Regions from separate parts of the Streptomyces sp. NPDC048191 genome, predicted to be linked through region 2. Evidence: riboswitches for the same ligand, from Rfam matches in the RefSeq annotation. Region 2 holds a riboswitch; the other holds the start of a gene.

Region 1 (15,642 bases), on a different contig from region 2:
CTCACACCGTGCCGGTCCGGCCGTCACTCCATGACCGTGAAACGCCCGAGGGCGGTGCCCCCAGCCAGTGGCTGGGGGCACCGCCCTCGTCCGTAGGACAGGCGATCAACCGTCAGGTCGATCAGAAGTCCATGTCACCGCCCGGCATGCCGCCGCCGGCCGGCGCGGCGGCCTTCTCCGGCTTGTCGGCGATGACGGCCTCGGTGGTGAGGAACAGCGCGGCGATGGAGGCGGCGTTCTGCAGCGCGGAACGGGTCACCTTCGCCGGGTCGATGATGCCCTCGGCGACCAGGTCGACGTACTCGCCGGTCGCGGCGTTCAGGCCGTGGCCCGGGGTCAGGTTGCGCACCTTCTCCACCACGACACCGCCCTCGAGGCCGGCGTTGACGGCGATCTGCTTCAGCGGGGCCTCGAGCGCGATGCGCACGGCGTTGGCGCCGGTCGCCTCGTCACCCTCGAGCTCCAGCTTCTCGAAGACCTGGGAGGCCTGCAGCAGGGCCACGCCACCACCGGCGACGATGCCCTCCTCGACGGCCGCCTTGGCGTTGCGGACGGCGTCCTCGATGCGGTGCTTGCGCTCCTTGAGCTCCACCTCGGTGGCGGCACCGGCCTTGATGACCGCGACACCGCCGGCGAGCTTCGCCAGGCGCTCCTGCAGCTTCTCGCGGTCGTAGTCGGAGTCGCTGTTCTCGATCTCGGCGCGGATCTGGTTCACCCGGCCGTTGACCTGCTCCGAGGAGCCGGCACCGTCGACGATGGTGGTCTCGTCCTTGGTGATGACGACCTTGCGGGCGCGGCCCAGGAGGTCCAGGGTCGCGTTCTCCAGCTTGAGGCCGACCTCCTCGGAGATGACCTCGCCACCCGTGAGGATGGCGATGTCGCCGAGCATGGCCTTGCGGCGGTCGCCGAAGCCCGGGGCCTTGACGGCGACGGACTTGAAGGTGCCGCGGATCTTGTTGACGACCAGGGTCGACAGGGCCTCGCCCTCGACGTCCTCGGCGATGATCAGCAGCGGCTTGCCCGACTGCATGACCTTCTCCAGCAGCGGGAGCAGGTCCTTGACGGAGCCGATCTTGGAGTTGGCGATGAGGATGTACGGGTCCTCGAGCGACGCCTCCATGCGCTCCATGTCGGTCGCGAAGTAGGCGGAGATGTAGCCCTTGTCGAAGCGCATGCCCTCGGTGAGCTCGAGCTCCAGGCCGAAGGTGTTGCTCTCCTCGACGGTGATGACGCCTTCCTTGCCGACCTTGTCCATGGCCTCGGCGATCAGCTCGCCGATCTGGGTGTCGGCGGCGGAGATGGACGCGGTGGAGGCGATCTGCTCCTTGGTCTCGACGTCCTTCGCCTGCTCCAGCAGGGCGGCGGAGACAGCCTCGACGGCCTTCTCGATACCGCGCTTGAGGGCCATCGGGTTGGCGCCGGCGGCTACGTTGCGCAGGCCTTCCTTGACCAGGGCCTGGGCGAGCACGGTCGCGGTGGTCGTACCGTCACCGGCGACGTCGTCCGTCTTCTTGGCGACTTCCTTGACCAGCTCGGCGCCGATCTTCTCGTACGGGTCCTCGAGCTCGATCTCCTTGGCGATGGAGACACCATCGTTGGTGATCGTGGGGGCGCCCCACTTCTTCTCGAGGACGACGTTGCGGCCCTTGGGGCCGAGCGTCACCTTCACGGCGTCCGCGAGCTGGTTCATGCCGCGCTCGAGGCCGCGCCGCGCCTCCTCGTCGAACGCGATGATCTTGGCCATGTGAAGTGGTCCCTCCAGGACTGGGGGTGATTCCTTCGGACCGCGCCCGCGCCCGCGACGGACGGCTCGCCGGCCGCGTGGTTCCTTGCCCCACTTGGCCCGCGGGCCTCACCGACCCGGTCCATCACTGTCACTCTCACCTTCAGAGTGCTAACGCCAATGATTAGCACTCGGCACCCCCGAGTGCAAGCGCCCCGGGCCTGCCGGAGGGGCGCTCAGCCGCGCGCGAACAGGGGGGCGCCAGGCATGCCGAAGGGCCCGTACCCATGGGTACGGGCCCTTCGAAGATGAAACAGAAGAACGTCGCTGTCAGCCGACGCGTGCTTCAGCTGGTCGCCAGCCGGACCATGTCCGCCTGCGGGCCCTTCTGGCCCTGCGAGATCTCGAAGTCGACCCGCTGCCCCTCTTCCAGGGTGCGGTAACCGTCCATCTGGATCGCGCTGTAGTGGACGAAAACATCCGCACCACCGTCGACCGCGATGAAGCCGTACCCCTTCTCCGCGTTGAACCACTTGACGGTGCCCTGAGCCATGCCTAACTCCCCTATTACTGGCCCTTGCACAGATCCACACTTCGCGGATCCGGGTCAGACCTCACCCCCCATTGGTCGGGGGCGTGCGCCGGAACGCGTCGACCGCGGCTGAATGTATCTGTCCAACTGCCGTCTGCAACAGGTCAATCGGACGAGAATTCTGGACGGGAACGGTCCGGAATGTGGTGAGAATTCGCCCGAATTCCGGGCAAGTCGGGCCCCGCAAAGGGCACAAAAGCCGCATGAAACCCACGCACTTTGGCTACTTCTTGTCGGGCACGCAGCATGAATACAGGGCTCCCGACCCGTCGGTCCGGGAACGCGTTCCCCAACTCTACCGCGCTCAACCACACAGAATTGCCCCCTCCACTTCTCTCACGGAGGGGGCAATTCGATGAACAATGCGTAACTGGAGTTACCTAAGGTAACGATCAGCCGCCGGCGACCGCCGGAATGATCGAAACCCCGGCGCCGTCCGGGGTCGCCGTCTCGAGGCCCTGCTCGAAGCGGACGTCGTCGTCGTTGACGTAGACATTGACGAACCGGCGCAGCTTGCCCTGGTCGTCCAGGACGCGGGCGGCGATCCCGGTGTGGTTCTTCTCCAGGTCCTCGATGACCTCGGCGAGGGTGGCGCCCTCGGCGGCCACTTCGGCCTGGCCGCCCGTGTAGGTGCGCAGGATGGTCGGGATGCGAACGGTCACGCTCATGCGAGGCCAGCCTCTCGGAAGGAGTCCAGGGTCGGTCGGATGGTGGCGGTGAGGCCGGTCCCGGCCACCGCGTCGAGGGTCTTCAGGCCGTCGCCGGTGTTGAGGACGACCGTGGTCTTCGTCGGGTCCAGGACGCCGTCCTTGACCAGCTTGCGGGTGACACCGACGGTCACGCCGCCCGCCGTCTCCGCGAAGATGCCCTCGGTACGGGCCAGCAGCTTGATGGCGTCGACGACTTCCTCGTCCGTCACGTCCTCCACGGCGCCGCCGGTGCGGCGCGCGATGTCCAGGACGTACGGCCCGTCGGCCGGGTTGCCGATGGCGAGGGACTTGGCGATGGTGTTCGGCTTCTGCGGGCGGACCACGTCGTGCCCGGCCTTGAAGGCGGTCGACACCGGCGAGCAGCCCTCGGCCTGCGCGCCGAAGATCTTGTACGGCTTGTCCTCGACGAGACCGAGCTTGACCAGCTCCTGCAGGCCCTTGTCGATCTTCGTGAGCTGGGAGCCGGAGGCGATCGGGACCACGATCTGGTCCGGGAGCCGCCAGCCGAGCTGCTCGCAGATCTCGTACGCCAGGGTCTTGGAGCCCTCCGCGTAGTACGGCCGCAGGTTGACGTTGACGAAGCCCCAGCCCTCGCCGGCCGGGTCACCGATCAGCTCGGAGCAGAAACGGTTCACGTCGTCGTAGTTGCCCTCGATGCCGACGAGTTCGCCGCCGTAGACCGCGGCCATGACGACCTTGCCCTGCTCCAGGTCGTGCGGGATGAACACGCAGGAGCGGAAGCCGGCCCGGGCCGCGGCGGCGCCGACGGCACCGGCCAGGTTGCCCGTGGAGGAGCAGGACAGGGTGGTGAAGCCGAAGGCGCGGGCGGCCTCCAGGGCCTGGGCGACCACGCGGTCCTTGAAGGAGTGCGTCGGGTTGCCGGAGTCGTCCTTGACGAACAGGCCGCCGGTGACGCCGAGTTCGCGGGCGAGGTTGTCGGCCTTGACGAGCTTGGTCCAGCCCGGGTTCAGGTTCGGCTTGTCGGCGACGTCCGCCGGGACCGGCAGCAGCGGTGCGTACCGCCAGATGTTGGCGGGGCCGGCCTCGATGCGACGGCGCAGCTCTTCGGTGTCGTAGGCGGAGAAGTCGTAGGCGATCTCCAGCGGGCCGAAACACTCCTCGCAGGCGAACACCGGGCCGAGCGGGACGCGGTGACCGCACTCGCGACAGCTCAGGGCCGCTGCGGGACCGAGGTCGACGGTGGAGGTGCTGGAGCTTGCAACTGTCTGCACAGCCATGGAGGCGAGGCCCTTTCTCCTCATCTTCCTCACGACGCATCTCGCCGTGAGACGGATTTGGCACCTTCCCTAGCCGGGAGCCTCGCCACGTCAACGTGACAAGAACCGACTGGAGGGTTGCCGGGGCTTCATCGGGCCGTGTCCCTCTGCCCCTCTGGATGAGCGGTATGCGGTTGTGAACGCGCGGCGACCCCCGACATGCGATGGTCATCGGCGTTGTTCAAGACTGTAACCGAAGGCCAGGACAGTTGAGATAGTCGTCCGAACCGCGAGATGGATCACACGATCGCCTGTATGTGATCACGAACAGTGAGGAGCCGCAGACCGTGCTGGAAGAAGTCGAGCGCTGGCTGGCCACCCGCTCCTGGTCCGTGGCCGATCGTCCGCTCCACCGGGTCCTGTGCGCCAAGCAGCGCACGGGCCGGACCATCAGCGTCGTGCTGCCCGCCCTCAACGAGGAGGAGACGGTCGGCGACATCGTCGCCGCGATCCGGCACGACCTCGTCGAGCAGGCCCCGCTCGTCGACGAGATCGTCGTCGTCGACTCCGGCTCCACCGACCGCACCTCCGAGGTCGCCGCCGCCGCGGGCGCCCGGGTCGTCCACCGGGACGAGATCCTGCCCCGCGTTCCGGCCGTCCCCGGAAAGGGTGAGGTGCTGTGGCGCTCCCTCCTCGTCACCACGGGCGACGTCATCTGTTTCGTCGACGCCGACCTGAGGGAGTTCTCCTCCGACTTCGTCACCGGGATCGTCGGCCCCCTGCTCACCGAGCCGGACGTCCACCTGGTCAAGGCCATGTACGACCGCCCGCTCGCCGGGACGGCCGGTCAGGGCGGCCGGGTCACGGAGCTGATGGCCCGCCCGCTGCTGAACATGCACTGGCCGCAGCTCGCCGGGTTCGTGCAGCCGCTCGGCGGCGAGTACGCGGCCCGGCGCTCACTGCTGGAGCAGCTGCCGTTCCCGGTCGGGTACGGCGTCGAGCTGGGCATGCTGGTGGACGCCCTGCACCTGGTGGGTCTGGACGCGCTCGCGCAGGTGGACGTGGGGGTGCGCAGGCACCGGCACCAGGACGGGCAGGCGCTGGGCCGGATGGCCGCGGCGATCTACCGCACGGCCCAGCTCCGGCTGGCCCGCGGTCACCTCGTCCGCCCCGCGCTGACCCAGTTCGAGCGGGGCGAGGACGGCTTCGAACCGCGCACCTACTCGGTGGACACCGAGGAGCGGCCGCCGATGGTGGAGATCGCGGAGTACGCCGAGCGCAGGGTGGCGTGAGTTCGTATACGGCCGCGATGCCCGGTGTGGCCGCACGTTTGAGCGTTTCCGGGCCGGGCTAGGTTGAGGACCATGGCTTCCTCCTCCACGAGCGGTGCTGAGGTGCTGGTCGCGTCGAATCGCGGCCCGGTGTCGTACCAGGTGAACGAGAGCGGCTCGCTGCACGCCAGGCGGGGTGGCGGCGGGCTGGTGTCGGGGCTGTCGGCCATCGGGCCGGACGCGGACTCGGTGTGGGTGTGCGCGGCGCTCGGCGACGGCGACCGGGAGGCCGTACGGCGTGCGGGCGGCGGACTGCTGCCGGCCGGGGACACCGGCGGGCAGCGGGTGCGGATGCTCGACATCGACGCGGACGTGCACGCGGACGCCTACAACGGCATCGCCAACTCGGTGCTCTGGTTCGTCCACCACATGCTGTACCAGACCCCGCTGGAGCCGGTCTTCGACGCGGAGTTCCGGCGGCAGTGGGCGTCGTACGAGGCCTACAACCGGGCGTTCGCCGAGGCGCTCTCCGAGGAGGCGGAGCGCGGGGCGGCGGTCCTCGTCCAGGACTACCACCTGTGCCTGGTGCCGGGGATGCTCCGCGAACTCCGCCCCGACCTGCGCATCGGCCACTTCTCGCACACCCCGTGGGCGCCCCGGGAGTACTTCGAACTGCTTCCCGGGGACATCCGCGAGCAGCTGATGGCGGGCATGCTCGGCGCGGACCGGGTGGCGTTCCTGACCTGGCGGTGGGCGACGGCCTTCCAGAAGTGCGCGGAGGGCCTGGACCCCGAGCGTTACCGCGTCACCTGGCCGTCGGGCGGCCCGAGGACGATCGAGCAGCCGCGCGAGGGCCGGGAGACCCGGATCGGTGTGCACTCCCTCGGTGCCGACGGCGACTTCCTGCGGGCCCGCTCGCACGAGCCGGACGTCGAGGACCGGATGGCGGCCCTGCGGGAGGAGATCGGCGCGGGGCGCAAGGCCGTCGTCCGCGTGGACCGCACGGAGTTGTCCAAGAACATCGTGCGCGGGCTGCTGGCGTACCGGCAGCTGCTGGAGGAACGCCCCGAGTGGCGGGAGCGGGTGGTGCACGTCGCGTTCGCGTATCCGTCACGGCAGGACCTCGCCGTGTACCGGGACTACACGGACACCGTGCAGCGGGTGGCCGAGGAGATCAACTCGGCCTACGGCACGCCCGGTTGGACCCCGGTCGTGCTGCACGTCAAGGACGACTTCGCCCGCTCCCTGGCCGCGTACCGGCTCGCCGACGTGGCCCTGGTCAACCCCATCCGGGACGGCATGAACCTGGTCGCGAAGGAGATCCCCGTCGTCTCCGACCAGGGGTGTGCGCTGGTGCTGTCGCGGGAGGCGGGGGCGTACGAGGAGCTGCGCGCCGACGCGTTCGTGGTGAACCCCTACGACGTGCTGGAGACCGCGCGGGCCCTGCACGAGGCGCTGTCCCTGCGGCCGGAGGAGCGGGCGGACCGCACCAAGAGGCTGGCGGCGGCGGCCACCGCGCTCGCTCCGGCCCAGTGGTTCCTGGAGCAGCTGCAGGCGCTCAGGGAGCTTCAGTCGAGCTGAGCCGCCAGTGCCCGCAACAGCTGTACGACGCCTCCGGGGCCGTCGACCACCACGTCGGCCCGTTCCGCCAGCTCCGTGACCTCCGTGCTGCCGCTGCAGACCAGGAGGCCGGGTACGCCGTCGGCGCGGAGTTCGTCGACGGCGGCGAAGGCGGGGAGGTCGCCGAGGTCGTCGCCGGCGTAGAGCACCGCCTCGGCGCCGGTCGCGCGGACGTGGTCGGCGAGGGCCACGCCCTTGTCCATGCCCGGCGGGCGCAGTTCCAGGACCATACGGCCCGGTTCCACGATCAGGCCGTGCCGGGTGGCGAGGTCGGCGAGGGGGCCGCGCAGGGCCTCGAACGCGGCCTGCGGGTCGTCGGCGCGGCGGGTGTGCACCGCGACCGCCCGGCCCTTCTCCTCGATCCACGTGCCGTGCCAGGCGCCCGCGCGGTCCAGGACGCCCGGCAGCTCGGCGCGGGCCGCCGCCACGCCGGGGTGCGGGGGCGGGGCGGTGACGGCTCCGGTGACCGCGTCCCAGCGCTCGGCGCCGTAGTGGCCGAGGACGGTCAGGTGCTCCAGGCCGAGGACGCCGGCGAATCCGCCGTAGCGGACCGCGACGCCGGCGGGGCGGCCGGTGATCACGGCGACGGAGGCCACCTTGGGGGCGAGGGCGGCGAGGGCCGGTACGGCCTCGGGGTGGGCGCGGGCCTGCTCGGGGTCGGCGACGATGGGGGCCAGCGTGCCGTCGAAGTCGAGGCCGACGATCGCTGCGCTCGGCTTCGCGAGGAGGGCGGCGAGTCCGTCACGGCCGGGCTGGGTCTGCGGGGTCGGCAGAGGGTCCATGCACCGACACTATCCAGGCTCGGCCGGATCCACTCCCGCGGCTCCGCCCAGGACCCCGCGAGAGGACTCCGCTCGACCATCCGACCATCCGCGCAAGCCCGGCCGGCGCCCGGCTTGCGGGCACCGGCGGGCGGGCGGCCGGCTCAGCGGTCCCTTCGTCTGGATTCCCGCACCCGGCGCAGGCGGTTCACCGTCACCGGGTCCGCCGCCAGTGCCCTCTCGTCGTCCAGCAACGCGTTCAGCAGCTGGTAGTAGCGCACCGGGGACAGGCCCAGCTCCTCGCGTATCGCGCGCTCCTTCGCGCCGGGGCCGGGGAAGCCGCGGCGCTCCAGGGCGAGGATGGCCTGTTCGCGGGGGGCGAGTTCCATGGGGGTCACCGTAGCGCCGGGTACTGACAGGCTGCTCAGTTGCTGTTGCTGCTGTCGGCCGCGGTCGCCGTCGCCTGGAGGCGGGTCAGCACGCCGGCGGGGTCGCCGCCGGGGGCGACGGCCTGGCCTATGTCCTGCTTCACGGCCGCGCTGACCGAGGCCCACGAGGTCTTGCCGACGGGATACAGCTCCGAGGTGGGCAACTGCTCGAGGAACGGGTGCAGGGCGGCGTCGGGGGCGGAGTCCGAGTCGCCCATGGTGGTGGAGGCGGAGCCGGTGACCGGCAGCAGACCGTACTCGCGGGAGAAGGCGAGGACGTTCTTCTCGCTGTAGACGAAGTTGAGGAAGTCGCCGATCTGGTCGCGGTGGCCGTTCTGCTTGAAGGCCATCATCCAGTCGGCCACGCCCATGGCGGCCCTGGCCTTGCCGGTGCGGCCCGGCATCGGCACCATGCCGAACTTCACGCCCTTCTTCTGGGCCTGCTGGATCAGCGTGGGGTGCCCGTTGAGCATGCCGACCTGGCCGTCGGCGAAGGCGGCGAAGGCGGTCGCGCGGTTGAGCTTTCCGGGGGCGACCGGGCCGGTCAGGCCCTTGTCGACCAGGTCGTCCTTCAGCCACGTGAAGGTCTCGACGTTCTGCGCGGAGTCGATGGTGTAGGTGCCGATGTCGTCGGTGTAGCCGCTGCCGCCGTCGCTGCCGGAGGCGCCGCTGAGCAGCCACTGCATGGTCTCGGCCTGGGCCTCCTCGGGGCCGAGCGGCAGCGCGTAGGGGTACTTCACGCCCCTGTCCTTGAGCGCCCTCGCGTCGGCGGCCAGCTCGTCCCAGGTGGTGGGCGGGGTGATGCCCGCCTTGGCGAACAGGGTCTTGTTGTAGAAGAGCACGCGCGTGGAGACGGCGAAGGGGATGCCGTACTGCGTGTGGTTCCACTGGCCGGCGTCGGAGAGCTGGGAGAGGAAGTCGGCCTGGGTGCGTATGGAGAGCAGGTCCGAGGCCGGGTAGAGCTTGCCGGCGGCCGCGTAGTCGGCGTAGGCGCCGATCTGGGCCAGGTCCGGGGCGTGCCCGGCGTCGACCATCTCCTTGACCTTGGCGTCGACGTCGTTCCAGGAGTAGACGCTGACGTCGATCTTCACACCGGGGTGCTGGGACTCGTAGTCCTTGGCCAGGCTGTCCCAGTACTTCTGGGAGCTGTTGGCGGGGGAGTCGCCGTAGTCGGCGGCGACGAGTCTGAGCGTGACGTCGGAGGAGCCCGTACTCCCGCAGCCGCCGAGAACCGCCGTCATGCCCAGTGCGGACACCACCGCGATCGTTCCTGCCGTACGCCGACGCACCGTCAAAGCCCCAACCCTGCTGTCTGACCGTTCAATATATGGACGCATAAGGTCTACACCACGCGAGTGGACTAGACCTCTCGCGGGTGTGAGGGTCACACTAGGGGCCGTGGTGAGACATGTCATCGCCCTCGACGTGGGCGGTACCGGGATGAAGGCCGCCCTCGTCGGCGACGACGGCGAGCTGCTCCACCGTGCCCGCCGCGCCACCGGGCGTGAGCGCGGACCGGACGCGGTGGTCGAGACGATCCTCGGCTTCGCCGCCGAGCTGCAGGCGTACGGCGCCGAGCACCACGGCACACCGGCCGTCGCCGCCGGCATCGCGGTCCCCGGCATCGTCGACGAGCAGCGGGGCGTCGCCGCCTACGCGGCCAACCTCGGCTGGCGGGACGTACCGCTGCGCGCGCTGCTCACCGAGCGGCTCGGCATCCCCGTCGCGCTCGGCCACGACGTGCGGACCGGCGGCCTCGCCGAGGGCCGGATCGGCGCGGGCAAGGGCGCCGACCGGTTCCTGTTCGTGCCGCTCGGCACCGGGATCGCCGGGGCCATCGGCATCGACGGCAGGGTGGAGGCGGGCGCGCACGGCTTCGCGGGCGAGATCGGCCATGTGGTCGTACGGCCCGGAGGAACCCCGTGCCCCTGCGGGCAGCACGGCTGCCTGGAGCGGTACGCCTCCGCGTCCGCCGTCAGCGAGGCCTGGGCGGCGGCCTGCGGGGACCCGGACGCGGACGCCGCCGACTGCGCCAAGGCCGTCGCGTCCGGTGACCCGAACGCCGTCCGGGTCTGGCGGGAGGCGGTCGACGCACTCGCCGACGGCCTGGTCACCGCGCTCACCCTGCTGGACCCGCGCACCCTGATCATCGGTGGCGGTCTCGCCGAGGCGGGGGAAGTGTTGTTCCAGCCACTGCGGGAGGCCGTCCGGCGGCGGGTCACCTTCCAGAAACTGCCGGCCATCGTGCCCGCCGCGCTCGGTGACACCGCCGGCTGCCTGGGCGCGGGCCTCCTCGCCCGCGACCTGTTCGACTCCACCGACCCCGACCCCACCGACCCCTCGGAGGTAACCGCCTGATGGCTCCCAGCTTGGTTCTCGCAGGTGCTCGGGTGGTGCTGCCCGGCGGGGTGGTGGACGACGGACGCGTGGTCGTCGAGGGTACGAGGATCTCGGCCGCCGCTCCCGGGAACGCCGACGTGATCGACGTGACCGGCCACTGGCTGATCCCCGGCTTCGTGGACATCCACAACCACGGCGGCGGCGGCGCCTCCTTCTCCGGCACCGCGGACGAGATCATGACGGCCGTCCGCACCCACCGCGCGCACGGCACCACCACCCTCGTCGCCTCCACCGTCACCGACGAGATGGACCTGCTCGCGCGGCAGGCCGGGCTGCTGAGCGAGCTCGCCGAGCAGGGGGAGATCGCCGGCATCCACTTCGAGGGACCGTTCATCTCGCCGTGCCGCAAGGGCGCGCACTCCGAGGAGCTGCTGCGCGACCCGGAGCCGGCCGAGGTCCGCAAGCTGATCGACGCGGCACGCGGCAGGGCGAAGATGGTCACGCTCGCGGCCGAGCTGCCGGGTGGCATCGACTCCGTGCGGCTGCTGGCCGAGCACGGCGTGATCGCGGCGATCGGGCACACGGACGCCACGTACGAGCAGACGGTCGAGGCCATCGACGCGGGCGCCACGGTCGCCACCCACCTGTTCAACGCGATGCCCGCGCTGGGCCACCGCGCGCCCGGCCCGATCGCGGCCCTGCTGGAGGACGAGCGGGTCACGGTCGAGCTGATCAACGACGGCGTGCACCTCCACCCCGCCGCCCTGGAGCTGGCCTTCCACCGCGCGGGCGCCTCCCGCGTCGCCTTCATCACGGACGCGATGGACGCGGCCGGCATCGGTGACGGGCGTTACATGCTCGGCCCGCTGGAGGTCGAGGTCAGCGAGGGCGTGGCCCGGCTGGTGGAGGGCGGCTCGATCGCGGGCTCGACGCTCACCCTGGACCGCGCGTTCAAGCGGGCGGTGACGGTCGACAAGCTGTCGGTGCGGGACGCGGTGACGGCCCTGTCGGCGAACCCCGCCCGCCTCCTCGGCCTCTCCGACCGCATCGGCTCCCTCGAACCCGGCAAGGACGCCGACCTGCTCCTCCTGGACGCGGACTTCGACCTCAAGGGCGTGATGCGGCAGGGCGAGTGGGTGGTCGTACCGCCCCAACTGGCCTGATCTGCCCGTCTTTTCCCTCGACGGCGGCCGACTCGTGACTGGGCCGGCCGCCGTCTCTTTGGCATGATCGTGCCCCCGGAAACCGATGACAGGCACGACGGCGTGCCGCAGGGACTTCGAGGGAGGTCGGACCGGGTGATCCTCACGGTCACGCTCAACACCGCTCTCGACCTCACCTATCGCGTGCGGTCGCTGCGACCGCACGCCTCACACCGGGTGTCGGACGTCGTCGAGCGCCCCGGCGGCAAGGGCGTGAACGTGGCCCGGGTGCTGGCGGCGCTCGGGCACGAGGTGACGGTCACGGGCTTCGCGGGCGGCGGGACCGGCCGTGAGGTGCGCGAACGGCTGTCGGACACGCCCGGCCTGACGGACGCGCTGGTCCCGGTGGCCGGCGCGACCCGGCGTACGGTCGCGGTCGTGGACGAACAGTCGGGAGACACGACCCAGTTGAACGAGCCGGGCCCGCAGATAGCGCCCGGCGAGTGGGGCGCCTTCCTCGACCGCTACGACGAACTCCTGCCGTCCGCCTCGGCGGTGGCCCTGTGCGGCAGCCTGCCGCCGGGAGTACCGGTGGGGGCGTACGCGAACCTGGTCCGCGCGGCCCGTACCGCGGGCGTCCCGGTCCTCCTCGACACGAGCGGCGAACCGCTCCGCCGAGGGGTGGCCGCCCGCCCCGACCTCATCAAGCCGAACGCCGACGAACTGGCCGAACTGACCGGCTCCCACGAGCCGTTGCGCGCCACCCAGGACGCCCGTCGCCGCGGCGCCCACGCGGTGGTCGCGTCCCTGGGCGCCGAGGGTCTGCTCGCCGTCACCCCCGAGGGCCGCTGGCACGCCACCCCGCCCACCCGCATCCACGGCAACCCGACGGGCGCGGGCGACTCGGCGGTCGCGGGCCTGCTGTCGGGCCTCGTCGAGCAACTCCCCTGGCCCGACCGGCTGGCCCGCGCGGTCGCGTTGTCGGCGGCGACGGTACGGGCCCCGGCCGCCGGCGAGTTCGACCCCGCGGTGTACGAGGAGCTGCGGGGGCGGGTGACGGTGACCGGGGTGGTCAGCGCGGCTTAGCTGTGCAGCGTGTGCTGGCCCTGCTTGAGCCAGAGCTGGTCGATCAGCGCGTTGCACTTGTCGCCGGCCTGGCAGGAGATGGAGATGGTGTTGGTGCCCTGCTTCAAGGTCGGCCAGATGTAGGTCGTGGTCCAGCCCTTGGTGAGGTCGGCGGGCGTGTGCGTGTAGTTCCTCAGGGGCAGCTTGGTGCCGAACGGCTTGCCGTTGACGGTGACGGTCATCCCCTGGTCATCGCCGACCACGCTGAAGTGTGCGAAGAGGGTGTAGGTGCCGCCCGAGGGGACGTTGTCGACGGTCCAGGTCATCGAGGCACCGACCTGGTTGAGACTACCCACGTACGAGCCGTCGGAGCTCTGTGCGCCCTGGACGTCCGAAGTCTTCGTCGCGCCGCCTGCCAGCTGGACGCCGCTCCCCGTCGCGTCGGTCTTCAGCTCACCACTCGCCGCCGAGCTGCTCCCCGAAGGGCTGGGCCCCTGGCTCTGGGACTGGCTCGGGGTGCCGCCCGCCTGGTTGTTGTTCTTCTTGTCGTCCGGGCCGTTGAGCATGGCGATGCCGATGCCGATCACGACCGCGGCGACCACCGCGATCGCGCCGATCAGCAGGCCCTTGGTGTTCGGGCCGCGGCGGCCGGGGGCGGGCGGCGCGGAACGGGGGCCGTTCGGCGGGGCGCCGCCGGGCAGGGTCTCGGGGGCCTGGTAGTGGGCGTTCGGCTGGCCGTACGGCACCTGCTGCTGCGGCACCGTCGGCTGGCCGTACTGCGGCTGCTGCGGGCCGCCGCCGTACTGACGCTCGCCGACCGTACGCACCCTGCTGACCGAGTTCGGGTAGCCGTAACCGCCGGACGGCGGCTGGGCCCCTCTGGCCTGGCCGTCGGCGTACAGATAGCCGAACGGGTCGTCGTCCTCGGGCGTGCTCGGGCCGTTTTCGCCGGGCGTCATCCCTTGGTCTCCTCAGCGGGTGCGGGTGGATGCGGTACAGGTCTGAATGGCGAGCCTACCCGCTCTGACTGAGCCAAACAGGTGACTCACACCGCACCACTCCACTGACCTGGGATTCACCCGGCGCGTCGGTGCTGTTTGGGACGAGATCGTTTCTCTACGTACATCCGCTCGTCAGCGGACTTCAACACTTCGTCCGCCGTCATCCCACAGTGTGCCCATCCGATGCCGAAGCTCGCGCCCACCCGGACGGCCCGTCCCTCGGCGCGGATCGGCTGGATGATCTCGTTGCGCAGCCGTACGGCGAGGTCCTGGGCGTCGGCCCGGCCGAGGCCGTCGGCGAGGATCACGAACTCGTCGCCGCCGAGGCGGGCGACCGTGTCGCCGTCGCGGACCCCGCGGGACAGGCGCCGGGCCACCTCGATCAGGACCGCGTCTCCCGCGTTGTGACCGAAGCGGTCGTTGATCGACTTGAAGCCGTCGAGGTCGCAGAAGAGCACCGCGAGGCCCTTGGTGCCGTCGTCGCGGCCGTCCTCGGGGGCGGCCGTGTGGACGTGGTGGTCGAAGCTGTCGTACCCCTCCGCACCCGGCCGGAAGTCGAAGCCGTGGCTCGCCGGGGCGTCGAAGGCGGGGTGGCCGTAGGCCGCGTCCAGGGACTCCAGGTCGCCGGCCTGGGCCGGGCGCCGGCACAGCCGGGCGGCGAGGCGCGAGCGCAGTTCCGCGGAGTTCGGCAGGCCGGTGAGGGAGTCGTGGGAGGCGCGGTGGGCGAGCTGCAGCTCCCGGCGCTTGCGTTCCTCTATGTCCTCCACGTGGGTGAGGAGGAACCGGGGGCCGTCGGCGGCGTCCGCGACGACACTGTTGCGCAGGCTCACCCAGACGTACGTGCCGTCCCGGCGGCCGAGCCGGAGTTCCGCCCGGCCACCCTCCGCCGAGGTCCGCAGCAGCGTGCCGATGTCCTCGGGGTGGACGAGGTCGGAGAAGGAGTAGCGGCGCATCGCGGAGGCGGGGCGGCCCAGCAGGCGGCACAGGGCGTCGTTGGTGCGCAGGATGCGGCCGTGCTGGTCGCCGCCCATCTCGGCGATGGCCATGCCGGAGGGGGCGTACTCGAAGGCCTGCCTGAAGCTTTCCTCGCTGGCCCGCAGGGCCTGCTGCTCGCGCTCCAGGCGGACCAGGGCGCGCTGCATGTTGGCCCGCAGCCGCGCGTTGCTGATCGCGATGGCGGCCTGGAAGGCGTACATCTGCAGGGCCTCGCGGCCCCAGGCGCCGGGCCGGCGGCCGTTGCGCGGCCGGTCGACGGAGATGACGCCGAGCAGCTCGCCGCAGGCGCCGCCCTGCACGCCCGGCGTGTACATCGGGGCGAAGAGGCGGTCCGAGGGATGCCACTCGTCCTCGAAGCGGGGCGCGGGCCCGTCGGTGAACCACTGGGGCACGTCGTCGTCGTCGAGCACCCAGCCCTCGGTGTGCGGTATGAAGACCAGGTCGCCCCAGCGCTCGCCCATGTTCAGCCGCCGCTCCCAGGACTCGCGGGAGCCGACCCGGCCGGTGATGAGGGCCTCGGCGGCGGAGTTCCCGGAGAACGCGGCCACGACGAGGTCGCCGTCGGGGCGTACCAGGTTCACGCACGCCATCTCGTACCCGAGGGCGTTCACGGCGCCGTCGGCGACCGTCTGCAGCGTGTCCGCCAGGCTTCGTGCCGTGTTCATGTCGGCCATGACCTGATGCAGCTGCCGCAAGGACGCAAGACGGACATACGGTTCCGACTCGGTCTCCATGCTCGCCCTCCCCCCGAGACCTCGCAGCGAATCAAGGGTTCC
Region 2 (15,642 bases):
GACCCCCGCCACCGACTCCGGCAGCACCGCCAGGAACCGTTCGACGTCCTCCTCGGCCGCCCCCATCGGCAGGGACACCCGTACGTTCCCCTCGCTCAGCACGCCCATCGCCTTCAGCACATGGCTGGGCGTCAGCGTGCTGCTCGTGCAGGACGAACCGGAGGAGACCGAGAAGTCCTCCCGGTCCAGCTCGTGCAACAGGGCCTCGCCGTCGACGTAGAGGCAGGAGAAGGTGACGATCCCGGGCAGCCGCCGCTCGGCGTCCCCGACGACCTCCACATCCGGCACCAGGTCCGGTACCCGCGTCCGGATCCGCTCCGTCAGCTCCCGCAGCCGTACCGCCTCCTGGGCCGCCTCGGCCCGCACCGCGCGCAGCGAGGCCACCGCCGCCACGATCGCCGGGATGTTCTCGAACCCGGGCGCCCGCCCCGACTCCCGCTCGTCCACGGGCCCTTGGGCGGCGAACCGCACCCCCTTGCGCACGACGAGCAGCCCGACCCCGGACGGCCCGCCCCACTTGTGCGCGCTGCCCGTCAGCAGCGACCACGGGCCCTCCACCGGCCCCCACCCCAGTGACTGTGCCGCGTCCACCAGCAGCGGCACCCCGGCGGCCCGGCACACCTCGGCGACCTCGGCGACCGGCTGCACGGTCCCCACCTCGTGGTTGGCCGACTGCAGGACGGCGAGCGCGGTGTCCTCGCGCAGCGCTGCCGCGTACCCCGACGGATCCACGGCACCGGCCCGGTCCACCGGCACACGGGTCACCGTCCCTCCGTCCGCCTCGAACACCTCCGCCGAATGGAGTACGGAGGAGTGTTCGACCGCGGACACGATCAGGTGGCGTCCCACCCGCCGCCTTCCGGCCAACGCCCCCCCGACACCCGTGTGTACGGCCCGCGTACCGGACGACGTGAACACCACCTCGTCCGCCCGGCAGCCGACGGCCTCAGCAGCCGCCTCCCGCGCCGCGTCCAGCAGCATCCGGGCCTTGCGTCCCTCCCGGTACAGCCGTGCCGGATCGGCCCATCCCTCATTCAAAGAGGCCAACCACGCCTGACGGGCCACGGGATGGAGGGGAGCGGCGGAAGCAGCATCGAAGTAGGCCATACGGCAACGCTAAACCGCCGGTCCGGGCAGCGTCCCGAAGGGGCGCGGGGCGTCGGTATCAGCGGCTCCGCCGCGGGGTGCGACCAGCCACAACGGACCCGCAGCCGCCAATTCAGCGAACCACTCGAGTCAGTAGGCACCCCTCCCCGCGAACCCCCGGAGAGCGTCGGCTAGGGTTTGGTCCGCATAAACATCCAAACCCCTGCCCGACGCAGGGCGGCGACCGACCAGCGAGAAGGCCGCAGCCGACCGCGCGGGCGAGACTCTCGGGAAGGCGCTACGTGAGTCCCAACGGCTCCGACCGCTCGCCGCGGCGCCCGATGCGGCGGAAGCTGCTGCAGGCACTGACCGCGGGCCTGGTCCTGGCGACCGCAACCGGTTGCACATACAAGGACTTCCCCCGCCTTGGCATGCCCACCCCGACCACGGAAGAGGCTCCGCGGATCCTCTCCCTGTGGCAGGGCTCCTGGGCTGCCGCGCTCGCCGTCGGCGTGCTGGTGTGGGGCCTGATCCTGTGGAGCGCCATGTTCCACCGGCGCAGCCGCACCAAGGTCGAGGTACCTCCGCAGACCCGGTACAACATGCCGATCGAGGCCCTGTACACGGTGGTCCCGATCATCATCATCTCGGTGCTCTTCTACTTCACGGCCCGGGACGAGTCGAAGCTGCTCAGCCTCACCGACAAGAAGCCGGACGTCACGGTCAACGTGGTCGGCTTCCAGTGGAGCTGGGGCTTCAACTACGTCGAGAACGTCCCCGGTGTCTCCGGCGACGCCAAGACCGACAAGAACCTGGACGCCATCCCGGACCGGTTCAAGAAGGACTTCCCGGCGAACGCCGGCGGTGTCTACGACGTCGGTACCCCCGGCACGCGGAACCCGCAGACGAACAACCCCGGTCCGACCCTCTGGCTCCCCAAGGGCGAGACGGTCCGCTTCGTCCTGACCTCCCGTGACGTCATCCACTCCTTCTGGGTGGTGCCGTTCCTGATGAAGATGGACGTCATCCCGGGCCACACCAATGCCTTCCAGGTGACCCCCAACAGGGAGGGCACCTTCCTCGGCAAGTGCGCCGAGCTCTGCGGTGTCGACCACTCACGGATGCTGTTCAACGTGAAGGTCGTGTCCCCGGCGGCGTACCAGAAGCACCTCCAGGACCTCGCCAAGAAGGGGCAGACCGGTTACGTTCCCGCCGGCATCGCGCAGACGAGCCACGAGAAGAACCGGGAGACGAACAACCTGTGAGCATCCTCAACGAACCCCAGGGTGCCGCGGCAGCTGAAGGCTCGTACGCGGACGAGATCCCGGTCAGGCGGAAGCAACCCGGCAATGTCGTGGTGAAGTGGCTGACGACCACCGACCACAAGACAATCGGAACGATGTACCTCGCTACGTCGTTCGCGTTCTTCCTGATCGGCGGCGTGATGGCGCTGCTCATGCGCGCCGAGCTGGCCCGGCCGGGCCTGCAGATCATGTCGAACGAGCAGTTCAACCAGGCGTTCACGATGCACGGCACCGTGATGCTGCTGATGTTCGCGACGCCGCTGTTCGCCGGTTTCGCGAACTGGATCATGCCGCTGCAGATCGGCGCGCCCGACGTGGCGTTCCCGCGGCTGAACATGTTCGCCTACTGGCTGTACCTGTTCGGCTCGCTCATCGCGGTGGGCGGCTTCCTCACTCCGCAGGGTGCGGCCGACTTCGGCTGGTTCGCCTACTCCCCGCTGTCGGACGCGGTCCGCAGCCCGGGCGTCGGCGCCGACATGTGGATCATGGGTCTGGCCTTCTCCGGCTTCGGCACCATCCTCGGCTCGGTCAACTTCATCACCACGATCATCTGCATGCGCGCACCGGGCATGACCATGTTCCGCATGCCGATCTTCGTGTGGAACGTGCTGCTGACCGGTGTCCTGGTCCTGCTGGCCTTCCCCGTCCTCGCGGCCGCGCTGTTCGCCCTGGAGGTGGACCGCAAGTTCGGCGCCCACGTCTTCGACGCCGCGAACGGCGGCGCACTACTGTGGCAACACCTCTTCTGGTTCTTCGGCCATCCAGAGGTGTACATCATCGCGCTACCGTTCTTCGGGATCATCTCCGAAGTGATCCCGGTGTTCTCCCGCAAGCCGATGTTCGGCTACATGGGCCTGATCGCCGCGACCATCGGTATCGCCGGTCTGTCCGTGACCGTGTGGGCCCACCACATGTACGTCACCGGTGGTGTGCTGCTGCCGTTCTTCTCCTTCATGACGTTCCTGATCGCCGTACCGACCGGTGTGAAGTTCTTCAACTGGATCGGCACGATGTGGAAGGGCAGTCTCTCCTTCGAGACACCGATGCTCTGGGCGACCGGCTTCCTGATCACCTTCACGTTCGGTGGTCTGACCGGTGTCATCCTGGCCTCGCCGCCGATGGACTTCCACGTCTCCGACTCGTACTTCGTGGTGGCCCACTTCCACTACGTGGTCTTCGGCACGGTCGTGTTCGCGATGTTCTCCGGGTTCCACTTCTGGTGGCCGAAGTGGACCGGCAAGATGCTCGACGAGCGCCTCGGCAAGATCACCTTCTGGACGCTGTTCATCGGCTTCCACGGCACCTTCCTGGTCCAGCACTGGCTGGGCGCGGAGGGCATGCCGCGGCGGTACGCCGACTACCTGGCGGCCGACGGCTTCACCACCCTGAACACGATCTCCACCATCAGCTCCTTCCTGCTCGGCCTGTCGATCCTGCCGTTCCTCTACAACGTGTGGAAGACGGCCAAGTACGGCAAGCCGGTCGGCGTGGACGACCCGTGGGGCTACGGCCGCTCCCTGGAGTGGGCGACGTCCTGCCCGCCCCCGCGCCACAACTTCGTCACCCTGCCGCGGATCCGCAGCGAATCCCCGGCGTTCGACCTGCACCACCCTGAGATCGCCGCGCTCGAGCAGCTCGAGCACGCCGGTCACGGCACCGCCGTCGCGGGCAGCAAGGAGGCCGGCAAGTGAAGATCCAGGGTCGGATGTTCATCTGGCTGAGCGTCTTCATCCTGATCATGGCCATCGTGTATGGCGTGTGGTCGAAGGAGCCGGCCGGTACCACCGCACTGTTCCTGGCCTTCGGCCTGAGCGTCATGATCGGCTTCTACCTGGGCTTCACCGCCCGGCGGGTCGACGCGGGCGCCCAGGACGACAAGGAGGCCGACGTCGCGGACGACGCGGGTGAGCTGGGCTTCTTCAGCCCGCACAGCTGGCAGCCGCTCATGCTGGGCTTCGGCGGTGCGATCGCCTTCCTCAGCATCGCGGTCGGCTGGTGGCTGATCTACTTCTCCGCCCCGTTCATCGTGATCGGCCTGTTCGGCTGGGTGTTCGAGTACTACCACGGTGAGAACCGCACCCAGTAGCACGGGAACACGACCCGGGAGCCCGGATCCTCCACCAGGAGGGCCCGGGCTCCCGGCTTTTCCCCGGCGTGTCGTTCATACGCCGTAGTGTCGTTCGCTCGTACGGGCTACCTGGCGCGCCAATGGGCTCAGCGCCTCATAGCGTGATCGTATGAACCACACTCCGCGGACCCGCACCGTCGTCAGCTGCATCGTGCTGGTGACCGCCCTCGGAGCGGGCGTCACCGCCTGCGGTTCGGACGGCAATCCCCTGGCGGACAGGCCGTACGACGCGGCGGACGTGATCACCTTCAACGGCGACATCGGTGAGGGAAAGCCGGTGGACCCGGACAAGCCCCTGGAGATCACGGCCGATGGCGACGACCGCATCACCGACGTCACCGCCCAGGACTCCGCAGGGCGCTATGTGCCGGGCGAACTCGCCGCCGACGGCAGTCGGTGGCACAGCACCGCTCCACTGGCCGCCAACGCCCACTACACGGTCACGGTGAGCACCGAGGACGACAACGGCGCGCCCGGCCGCAAGGTCCTCGCGTTCGACACCAGCAAACCCGCCAGCAGGAAGCGGCTGACCGTCACCTTCGGGCCGCACACCGGCACGTACGGCGTCGGACAGCCCATCACCGCCCAACTCGACCAGGAAGTCAAGGACAAGGCGCAGCGTGCCATCGTGGAGCGCGCCCTGCGGGTGGACTCCACGCCGGCCGTGCAGGGCTCCTGGTACTGGGTGAGCAGCAAGGAACTCCACTACCGGCCCCAGGAGTACTGGCCCGCCCACACCACCATCACGGTGCACAGCAACCTGGAGGGCATCAGGATCAGCGACCGCCTGTGGGGCGGCCCGTCCAAACCGGTGAAGATCACCACCGGTGACCGGATCGAGGCCGTCACGGACGCGGCGGCACACCAGCTGACGTACTACCAGGACGGCAAGGCGGTCAAGCGGATCCCCGTCACCACGGGCAGGCCCGGCTACGACACCCGCAACGGCGTCAAAGTCGTCCTGGAGAAGGCCTACGTCGTACGCATGCGCGGCAGCACGATCGGCATCGCCGCGGGCAGCTCCGACTCCTACGACCTGTCGGTCTACTACGCCGCCCGGGTGACCTGGTCCGGCGAGTACGTCCACGCCGCGCCCTGGTCCGTGGGCTCACAGGGCTACGCGAACGTCAGCCACGGCTGCACCGGCATGAGTACGGCGAACGCCCAGTGGTTCTTCAACAACATCCACCCGGGCGACATCGTCAAGGTCGTCAACTCCAGGGGCCACGCGATGGAGGACTTCGGCAACGGCTTCGGCGACTGGAACGTCGACTGGAACAAGTGGGGCCAGGGCAGCGCCCTGACCAAGGCCAGGACGGACGGCCCGTCGCAGGCGGACACGGTACGCCTGCAGCCGGCGGCGCTGTAACGGCCCGAAGGGGCGCGTGGCTGTGTCCGGCACGCCGCTACCGACGCGTGGGCGCCAGGTGGGACCACCGGTCCGCACCCGCGCACGCTCCAGGCGCCCCTGCCCGCTACGCGCTCAGCAACTTCTTCCGGCGGAGCAGGGAGGCCAGCGCCGAGGCGAACTCCACGGGATCCACCGGCAGGGTGACCGCGGCGTCGGCCCGGCTCCACGTGGCCAGCCACGCGTCCTGCGGCCGCCCCATCAGCAGCAGCACCGGCGGGCAGTTGAAGACCTCGTCCTTGATCTGGCGGCACACCCCCATGCCCCCCATCGGCACGGCCTCGCCGTCCAGCACGCACACATCGATACCGCCCTTGTCCAGCTCGCGCAGCACCGCGCCGGGAGTCGCACACTCCACGAACTCGACATAGGGGACGTCGGGAGCGGGCCTGCGGCCGGAGGCCAGCCGTACCTGCTCGCGGGTGTTGGAGTCGTCGCTGTAGACCAGCACCGTGGCGGTCGGCTGCATTGTTCCTCCGGGACGTCAGCGTCGTACGGACGGGACGGACAGGGCCGTTCGGGGCGGAGCTTACTCCCGTGGCAGTCCCCATGAACACCACGTCAACACCGGTTCGGCGGGGGGCAACACTCCGAACGGCACCCCCCGGAGTGAGGGCGGGATAAGCGACCGACATAATGTCGGTCGTGGCGACAGCAACGACAGTAGAAACCGGGCACGCGCACCCGTCGGTCAATCGGCCGAACCTCACCAGCGTCGGAACCATCATCTGGCTGAGTTCCGAGCTGATGTTCTTCGCGGCCCTCTTCGCGATGTACTTCACCCTGCGATCGGTGACGGGTCCGGCGCACTGGAAGCACATGGCCGACGCGCTCAATGTGCCCTTCTCCGCGACGAACACCACGATCCTGGTGCTCTCCTCGCTCACCTGCCAGCTCGGCGTCTTCGCGGCCGAGCGCGGCGACGTGAAGAAGCTCAGAGGGTGGTTCATCCTCACCTTCATCATGGGCGCGATCTTCATCGGCGGTCAGATCTACGAGTACACGAGCCTGGTGAAGGAGGACGGCATCTCGCTGTCCTCCGACCCGTACGGCTCGGTGTTCTACCTGACCACCGGCTTCCACGGCCTGCACGTGACGGGCGGTCTCATCGCCTTCCTGCTGGTCCTCGGCCGCACCTACATGGCCAAGAGGTTCACCCATGAGCAGGCGACCGCCGCCATCGTCGTGTCCTACTACTGGCACTTCGTCGATGTGGTCTGGATCGGCCTCTTCGCCACGATCTACCTGATCAAGTAGCGGGACCGGCTCCCGCACATCCAGAAGCACCGACGCAGAAGATCCTGACACCGGGGTAATCCGTGAAAAAGCTCTCCGCACGACGACGCCATCCGCTGGCGGCGGTCGTCGTCCTACTCCTCGCGCTGGCGGCCACTGGGGGGCTGTACGCCGCGTTCGCACCCGCGGGCAAGGCGCAGGCCGATGATTCCGCCCAGTCCCTGACCATCAAGGAGGGCAAGAAGCTCTACGAGGTCGGCTGCGCCAGCTGCCACGGCACCGGTGGCCAGGGCTCCTCCGACGGGCCGAGCCTGGTCGGCGTGGGCGCCGCGGCCGTCGACTTCCAGGTCGGCACCGGCCGCATGCCGGCCGCCACCTCGCAGGGCGCCCAGGTCCCGAGCAAGAAGGTCGTCTACACGCAGGCGCAGATCGACCAGCTCGCCGCGTACATCGCCTCGCTGGGCGCCGGCCCGAACGTGCCCACCAAGGACCAGTACGGTCCGGACGGCGCGGACATCGCCAAGGGCGGCGAGCTGTTCCGCACCAACTGCGCCCAGTGCCACAACTTCACCGGCAAGGGTGGTGCCCTGACCAAGGGCAAGTACGCGCCCACGCTGGAGGGTGTCGCCCCGAGGCACATCTACGAGGCCATGCAGACCGGCCCGCAGAACATGCCGTCCTTCCCCGACACCACGCTGTCCTCGAAGAACAAGAAGGACATCATCGCGTACCTGCACGCGGTCGACAGCAGCGAGACGACGAACCCCGGCGGTCTGGAACTGGGCGGCCTCGGGCCGGTCAGTGAGGGTCTGTTCGCCTGGATCTTCGGTCTCGGCGCGCTGATCGCCGTCGCCGTCTGGGTCGCCGCTCGGACCGCAAAGGCCAAGAAGTCATGAGTAGCCAAGACATTCCAGAAGAGAACCTGCCCGCAGAGCAGGACCACGCCCCCGGCGCGGTAACGGTCGCGGACGAGGAGAACCCGTTCGCGGACCCGGGGCTGCCGCCTCACGAGCATCGGATCCAGGACATCGACGAGCGGGCCGCCAGGCGGTCCGAGCGCGCGGTCGCCCTGCTGTTCACGGTGTCGATGCTGGCCACCCTCGGCTTCATCGCCTCGTACGTGACGATCCCGCGCGACAAGAACATCTTCGTCTTCCCGATCGGTCACCTCAGCGCGCTGAACTTCGCGCTGGGCCTGACCCTCGGTACGGCGCTGTTCTGCATCGGCGCGGGCGCGGTCCACTGGGCCCGCACCCTGATGTCCGACGTGGAGGTCGCCGACGACCGGCACGCCATCGCGGCCCCGGAGGACGTCCGTGCGAAGGTCCACGCGGACTTCCGCCAGGGCGCCAAGGAGTCCGCGCTCGGCCGCCGCAAGCTGCTGCGCAACACGATGTTCGGCGCGCTGGCCCTGTTCCCGCTCTCCGGCGTCATGCTGCTGCGCGACCTCGGCCCGCTGCCCGGCACCTCGCTGCGTCACACGCTGTGGGCCAAGGGCAAGCGCCTGGTCAACATGAACACCAACCAGCCGCTGCGTCCCGAGGACGTCGCCGTCGGCTCCCTCACCTTCGCCAAGCCCGACGGCCTGGAGGAGACCGACGAGGAGTTCCAGGACGAGATGGCCAAGGCGGCCCTGATGATCGTCCGGCTGCAGCCGGACAACATCAGGGACAAGCGCGAGCTCGACTGGTCGCACGAGGGCATCGTCGCGTTCTCCAAGATCTGCACCCACGTCGGCTGCCCGATCTCGCTGTACGAGCAGCAGACGCACCACGTGCTGTGCCCGTGCCACCAGTCCACCTTCGACCTCTCCGACGGTGCCCGAGTGATCTTCGGCCCCGCCGGCCACGCCCTGCCGCAGCTGCGCATCGGTGTGGACAGTGAGGGTTACCTCCAGGCGCTCGGCGACTTCGAGGAGCCCGTCGGTCCTGCATTCTGGGAGCGCGGATGAGTACTGCAGCGAACGAGACGCCCCGCTCTCGCGGGAAGGCACCGGCCGGCGAGCGCGTCGCCGACTGGGCCGACGGACGGCTCGGGATCTACTCCCTGGCCAAGTCCAACATGCGCAAGATCTTCCCCGACCACTGGTCGTTCATGTTGGGCGAAGTGTGCATGTACAGCTTCATCATCATCATCCTGACGGGTGTCTATCTGACGCTGTTCTTCCACCCGTCGATGAACGAGGTGCAGTACCACGGCAGCTACGTCCCGCTGCAGGGACAGCTGATGTCCGAGGCGTTCAACTCGACCCTGCACATCTCCTTCGACGTGCGCGGTGGTCTGCTCGTCCGGCAGATCCACCACTGGGCCGCGCTGATCTTCCTCGCCGGCATGTTCGTGCACATGATGCGCGTGTTCTTCACCGGCGCGTTCCGCAAGCCGCGTGAGATCAACTGGCTGTTCGGCTTCCTGCTGTTCGTCCTCGGCATGTTCACCGGCTTCACCGGTTACTCGCTCCCGGACGACCTGCTCTCCGGCACCGGTGTCCGCTTCACCGAGGGCGCGATCCTGTCGACGCCGATCGTCGGCACGTACATCTCGATGTTCCTCTTCGGCGGGCAGTTCCCCGGCCACGACTTCGTCGCCCGGTTCTACTCGATCCACATCCTGCTGCTGCCGGGCATCATGCTCGGCCTGATGGTGGCGCACCTGATCCTGGTCTTCTACCACAAGCACACGCAGTTCGCGGGTCCCGGAAAGACCGAGAAGAACGTCGTCGGCATGCCGCTGCTGCCGGTGTACATGGCCAAGGCCGGAGGCTTCTTCTTCCTGGTCTTCGGTGTCATCGCGGCCATCGCGGCGGTCGCCCAGATCAACCCGATCTGGGCCATGGGCCCCTACCGTCCGGACCAGGTGTCCACCGGCGCCCAGCCCGACTGGTACATGGGCTTCGCCGAGGGTCTGATCCGCTTCATGCCGGGCTGGGAGATCAACTTCTGGGGTCACACGCTGGTCCTCGGCGTGTTCATCCCGCTGGTGCTCTTCGGTGTGGTCCTGGCGGCGATGGCGCTCTACCCGTTCATCGAGTCCTGGATCACCGGCGACAAGCGCGAGCACCACATCCTGGACCGCCCGCGCAACGCCCCGACGCGTACCGGTCTGGGTGTCGCCTGGGTCACGATGTACATGATCACGCTGGTCGGCGGTGGCAACGACCTGTGGGCCACCCACTTCCACCTGTCGATCAACGCCGTGACCTGGTTCGTCCGGATCGGGTTCTTCGTCGGCCCGGTCGTCGCGTTCCTCGTCACCAAGCGGATCTGCCTGGGTCTGCAGCGCCGCGACCGCGAGAAGGTGCTGCACGGTCGCGAGACCGGCATCATCAAGCGGCTGCCGCACGGTGAGTTCATCGAGGTGCACGAGCCGCTCAGCCAGGAGCAGCTGCACACCCTCACGGCCCACCACCAGTACGCGCCGGCCGAGATCGGCCCGACGGTCGACGAGAACGGTGTCGAGCGCAAGGTGGGAGCCGGCGAGAAGCTCCGGGCGAAGCTGTCCAACGCCTACTACGGCGAGGACAACCAGATCCCGAAGCCGACCGTCGAGGAGTACAAGGAGATCACGAGCGGCCACGGCCACCACTGATCCCAGCGTCGCCACGCCACGCTGAAGGGCCCCGTCCGGGTTACGGACGGGGCCCTTCGCCGTGCCCGGGGCTCGATAGGGTGGGATCAACCACTGATTTCGTGTGTACGACACCCAGGAGCGGCATATGAGCGCTGTGACCCCCGCTGGAGGCGACACCGCGGCGGGCCGCTCCTGGCCCGCCCTGCTGAACGGCCTGCTTGAGGGCCAGGACCTGTCCGCCGACGACACCGCGTGGGCGATGGACCTGATCATGCGCGGCGAGGCCACCGACGCCCAGATCGCCGGGTTCATGGTGGCGCTGCGGGCCAAGGGCGAGACCGTCGAGGAGATCACCGGGCTCGTCCGCACGATGTACGAGCACGCCAACGTGATCGAGGTGCCCGGTCCCGCCGTCGACATCGTCGGCACCGGCGGCGACGGCGCCAAGACGGTGAACATCTCCACGATGGCGTCGATCGTCGTCGCGGGCACCGGCGCCAAGGTCGTCAAGCACGGCAACCGCGCCGCGTCCTCCGCCTCCGGCTCCTCCGACGTCCTGGAGAAGCTCGGGATCAATCTCAACCTGACCCCGCAGCGGGTCGCCGAGGTCGCCGAAGAGGCCGGCATCACCATCTGCTTCGCGGTGAAGTTCCACCCGTCCCTGCGCCATGTCGCCCCGGCCCGTGGCCAGTTGGGCATCCGGACCACGTTCAACGTGCTGGGCCCGCTGACCAACCCGGCCCGTGTGCGTGCCCAGGCCGTCGGCGTGGCCGACCCCCGGATGGCGCCGATCGTGGCCGGCGTCCTCGCCGAGCGGGGCAACTCCGCGCTGGTCTTCCGCGGCGACGACGGCCTGGACGAGCTGACGACGACGGCCACCTCCCGGGTGTGGGTGGTCCGTGACGGCAAGGTCAGGGAGGAGAGCTTCGACCCGCGGGACGTCGGCATCGACCTCGTCCCGGTGGAGGCCCTGCGCGGCGCCGACGCCGCGTACAACGCGGAGGTGGCCCGGCGCGTGCTGGACGGCGAGCAGGGCGCGGTGCGCGACGCGGTGCTGCTGAACGCGGCGGCGGCCGTGGTGGCCCTGCAGCCGACGGACGCCTCGCTCGCCGACCAGCTGCGGGCCGGCATGGCCAGGGCCGCCGAGTCCGTCGACTCGGGCGCCGCGAAGCGGACGCTGGAGAACTGGGTGGCGGCGAGCAATCGCTGACACCGGCAGCATGTGACGCAATGCGCAGTCCGCATGGCGGACTGCGCCTTGCGCGTCGAAGATCGTGTGGCAGGATACGAACCAGGTCATGAGTGACAGCCATTCGGCCCCGGCCGGCTGTCCGGCAACCCTCCGTCCGTGGCGGGGTGCCCCGGGTGAAGACCAGGTCGTGGGCAGCGAGGTCCACGGCAAGCGCGGACCCCTCACGAGTCCAGGGGTCCTGGTCGTCGAGGAGCCTTCCGTGAGCAAGCGAATGCGATAGGGCCGCAGAGCCCCGCCTCCGCATCCCCTTTTTCTCTTCTTCGCTCGTACGCCGTCCTTCGCGTGCGTTCTCACGGGAGTTCACCCATGTCTGTCTTCACCGCTGCCGCCGACCAGTCCGTTTGTGCCCCTCTGCCCGTTCTGGGCAGCGACGTCACTGTCCCGCTCGTCACCGGTGGCGAGGTCACCTACGCGGCCCTCGACTACGCGGCCAGCGCCCCCGCCCTGCAGCGCGTCTGGGACGACGTGTCCGCCTACGCGCCGTACTACGGCAGCGTCCACCGCGGTGCCGGCTACCTCTCCCAGCTCTCCACCGACCTGTTCGAGAACGCCCGGAAGACCGTCGCCGAGTTCCTCGGCTGCCGCGCCGACGACCAGGTGGTCTTCACCCGCTCGACCACCGACTCCCTGAACCTGCTGGCCCGGGCGATCCCGGCCGACTGCCAGGTCTTCGTCTTCGAGACCGAGCACCACGCCTCCCTGCTGCCCTGGCAGGACGCCAGGGTCACCTACCTCAACGCCCCCCGCACCCCGCAGCAGGCGGTCACGACCCTGGAGCGGGCCCTCGCCGACCGCGATCCTTACGGACCGGCCCTGGTCTGTGTCACCGGCGCCTCCAACGTCACCGGCGAGCTGTGGCCGGTACGCGAACTGGCCGCCGCCGCGCACGCCCACGGCGCCCGGATCGTCCTCGACGCCGCCCAGCTCGCCCCGCACCACCCGGTGGACATCCGCGACCTGGACGTCGACTGGGTCGCCTTCTCGGGCCACAAGCTGTACGCCCCGTTCGGCTCCGGCGTCCTGGCCGGCCGTGCCGACTGGCTGCGCGCGGCCGAGCCGTACCTCGCGGGCGGCGGCGCGAGCCGCAAGGTGACCCGGCGTCAGGACGGCGGTGTGGACGTGGAGTGGCACGAGAGCGCCGCGCGGCACGAAGCGGGTTCGCCGAACGTGATCGGTGCCTACTCCATCGCCTCGGCCTGCAAGGCGCTCACCGGGGCCGGCTGGGAGACCCTGGTCGCCCGCGAGCAGCACCTGATCGACCGGGTCCGCGCGGGCCTCGCCGAGGTCCCGCAGGTGAAGGTGCTGTCCCTCTTCGGCGACGACGCCCCGCGCGTCGGCGTGATCTCCTTCGTCGTCGAGGGCTGGAACAGCTCCCACTTCGCGGCCGCGCTCTCCGCCGAGTACGGCATCGGCGTCCGTGACGGCCTCTTCTGCGCCCATCCCCTGGTCCGCACCCTCCTCGGCAGCGACCCCCAGACCCAGGGCGAATGCGGCGCCCCCGAGACCGCGCCGGGGGAGAAGTCCCTCAACGCCATCCGCGTGAGCTTCGGCGCGGGCACCCCCGACGAGCACGTGGACCGTTTCGTCACGGCGGTCACGGAACTCGTGACCGAGGGCGCCAAGTGGACGTACCGCACGGAGGACGGCCGCTGCGTACCGGCGGTCTGAAGCCGGCGTGGGGGGGTTCCCGGCCCGCCGGCCGGCGGGCCCGGGGCCCTGCCTCGCTCTCCCCGGACGGCTCCGTCGCCCCCGCCGGTGCCTCCGGGGACGTACCGCACACGATCTCCCGCCTCGGCTCCCGGCGCACCGGCACGGCGGGTACGACGGTGCCCTGCCGACGCAGGAGGCGGGGGGCGGGTCGCTGGGTGGCCCCGCACCCCGGGCGAGCACCCAGCCGCCCCGGTCCGGCCCTTCCGCCCCGGTCCGGCCCGGCCTGCCGGTGCCGGACGCGTGGGACTCGTGGGCCGTGGGACCCGTGGGACGCGTGGGACAGGTCACGGAACCTGTTCAGGGGCGACCGCCCCGGCGCAGCGATGGCGCCCGCTGGTTTCAGGGCCTGGGACCACGGCTTCGACGGGTGGGCCCTGGGCCCGGGCGGACAAAAGCGCCGGCTCCGCGCCCCCGGGCCATGGACGTGAGTGTCTAGTTGTCGAGGCCGATCGCGAACGCCGCCTCCAGGTCGTGCTGGGAGTAGGTCCGGAACGCGACGTGCGTGTCGGTGCCCTCCACGCCGGGGATCTTGCTGATGCGGCCGGGGATGACCTCGGCCAGGTCGTCGTGCCGGCGGACCCGGACCATGGCGATCAGGTCGTAGGTGCCGGTGACCGAGAAGACCTCGCTGACGCTCTCCAGCGCGGCGATCTGCTCCGCGATCTCGGGGATCCGGTCCACGCTGGTCTTGATGAGGACGATCGCGGTGATCACGGCTGGTTCTCTCCCTCGGGTACCGGAGCTGGGGCGCACTTCACTCTAGTCGTACGGCCGTAGCGCACCCATGCGTAGCCGAAGCCCAGACCGAAGCCGACGAGGTGGGCGAGGTACGCCACCCCGGGACCGCCCGAGCTCTGCTCCGCCGCCGCCCACTGCAGGGCCGCCCAGAACGGCAGCACCACCCAGGCGGGGAACCGCAGCGGGAGGAAGAACAGGAAGGGGAGAAGACTGGTCACACGGGCACGGGGGAACAGGTAGAGGAACGCTCCGAGGACCGCCGAGATCGCCCCGGAGGCGCCGACCAGCGACTGCGCGGAGGAGGCGTTGGCGGCCGCGTAGCCCAGCAGGGCCAGGTATCCGCAGCCGACGTAGAAGAGGGTGAACTCGACCCGGCCCATCCGTTCCTCGGTCATCGTGCCGAAGACGAAGAGGAAGAGCATGTTGCCGAGCAGATGCACCCAGCTGCCGTGCACGAACAGGGCCGTGGCGGGGGTCAGGGCCGCGCGCACGGGCCTGGCGAACAGCTCGGCCGGGACCACGCCCCAGCGCCGGAAGTACGCCCGCTGCGCGGCGAGCAGCGCGTCCCCGGTGCCGTACCCCGGGACGAGACCGGAGGCCGGGCCCAGGACGAAGAGCAGACAGCACAGGGCGATGAGGCCGTACGTCATCGGTGCTGGTGCGCTCCGGACCGCTCTGAACGCCCTGCCGACCGCCGTGCTCCACTCGCTGATCATGAACACAGAGCATGACGTAACGGGACGCAAGCTGACAGACCGCCTCGCCGCCATGGACGGACCAGCGGGGGGTCCCCGCCAGGCCGTAGGGTTACGGCCACACGCGTCGGCCGGCGGCGCGAAAAGCGAGCATGAGCGAGAGAAGGAACGGACAGCCACGATGACGGTTCCCCTGCCGACCGCGACCACCCGGTGGCGCTGCACCCTGTGCGGCAACCTCACCCGGTTCGACGTGACCCGTTCCTCGAAGGTCGTCGAGTACGTCCACCTCGATCTGGCCGGTGAGCCGAGCGTGGAGGAGCGCGAGGTGGTCAGTGAGACCATCGAGTCGGTGCGCTGCCGCTGGTGCAACGCGGTGGACCAGGTGGAACTCGTGGACAGGCCGGGTGCCGGCTCCTGAGCGGAGCGGCCCCGAAGAAGTGACGTAGTGGGGTGTGACGGATGGTGGAGACCGCAGGCGGGGGGCCGGGCGACGGCACCGCCGAGGTGCTTGACCG

Evidence for each region. Region 2 has a riboswitch for S-adenosylmethionine ahead of AB0D93_RS05000 (aminotransferase class V-fold PLP-dependent enzyme). Riboswitches for the same ligand answer to the same signal wherever they lie in the genome.
Region 1: it holds a riboswitch for S-adenosylmethionine, as region 2 does, so the genes downstream of both, thrC (threonine synthase) here and AB0D93_RS05000 (aminotransferase class V-fold PLP-dependent enzyme) in region 2, are expected to answer to the same signal.

The regions. Positions count from the first base shown of each region.
Region 1 is NZ_JBEZMO010000003.1:434,452-450,093, forward strand. Features, by position in the region: gene groL (chaperonin GroEL) at 122-1,744, opposite strand; gene AB0D93_RS07795 (cold-shock protein) at 2,070-2,276, opposite strand; gene AB0D93_RS07800 (MoaD/ThiS family protein) at 2,708-2,983, opposite strand; gene thrC (threonine synthase) at 2,980-4,263, opposite strand; SAM riboswitch class I at 4,281-4,428, opposite strand; gene AB0D93_RS07810 (glucosyl-3-phosphoglycerate synthase) at 4,590-5,534, shown strand; gene AB0D93_RS07815 (trehalose-6-phosphate synthase) at 5,607-7,094, shown strand; gene otsB (trehalose-phosphatase) at 7,082-7,915, opposite strand; gene AB0D93_RS07825 (DUF3263 domain-containing protein) at 8,059-8,283, opposite strand; gene AB0D93_RS07830 (extracellular solute-binding protein) at 8,319-9,581, opposite strand; gene AB0D93_RS07835 (ROK family protein) at 9,724-10,680, shown strand; gene nagA (N-acetylglucosamine-6-phosphate deacetylase) at 10,680-11,825, shown strand; gene AB0D93_RS07845 (1-phosphofructokinase family hexose kinase) at 11,961-12,890, shown strand; gene AB0D93_RS07850 (carbohydrate-binding protein) at 12,887-13,828, opposite strand; gene cdgB (diguanylate cyclase CdgB) at 13,945-15,600, opposite strand.
Region 2 is NZ_JBEZMO010000002.1:428,657-444,298, reverse strand. Features, by position in the region: gene AB0D93_RS05055 (aminotransferase class V-fold PLP-dependent enzyme) at 1-1,107, opposite strand, end outside; gene coxB (cytochrome c oxidase subunit II) at 1,389-2,351, shown strand; gene ctaD (cytochrome c oxidase subunit I) at 2,348-4,081, shown strand; gene AB0D93_RS05040 (cytochrome c oxidase subunit 4) at 4,078-4,476, shown strand; gene AB0D93_RS05035 (Ig-like domain-containing protein) at 4,628-5,887, shown strand; gene AB0D93_RS05030 (hypothetical protein) at 5,994-6,395, opposite strand; gene AB0D93_RS05025 (heme-copper oxidase subunit III) at 6,563-7,183, shown strand; gene AB0D93_RS05020 (c-type cytochrome) at 7,246-8,058, shown strand; gene AB0D93_RS05015 (Rieske 2Fe-2S domain-containing protein) at 8,055-9,113, shown strand; gene AB0D93_RS05010 (cytochrome bc complex cytochrome b subunit) at 9,110-10,747, shown strand; gene trpD (anthranilate phosphoribosyltransferase) at 10,875-11,939, shown strand; SAM riboswitch class IV at 12,024-12,140, shown strand; gene AB0D93_RS05000 (aminotransferase class V-fold PLP-dependent enzyme) at 12,288-13,649, shown strand; gene AB0D93_RS04995 (Lrp/AsnC ligand binding domain-containing protein) at 14,124-14,405, opposite strand; gene AB0D93_RS04990 (rhomboid family intramembrane serine protease) at 14,402-15,145, opposite strand; gene AB0D93_RS04985 (hypothetical protein) at 15,306-15,545, shown strand; gene AB0D93_RS04980 (NYN domain-containing protein) at 15,587-15,642, shown strand, end outside.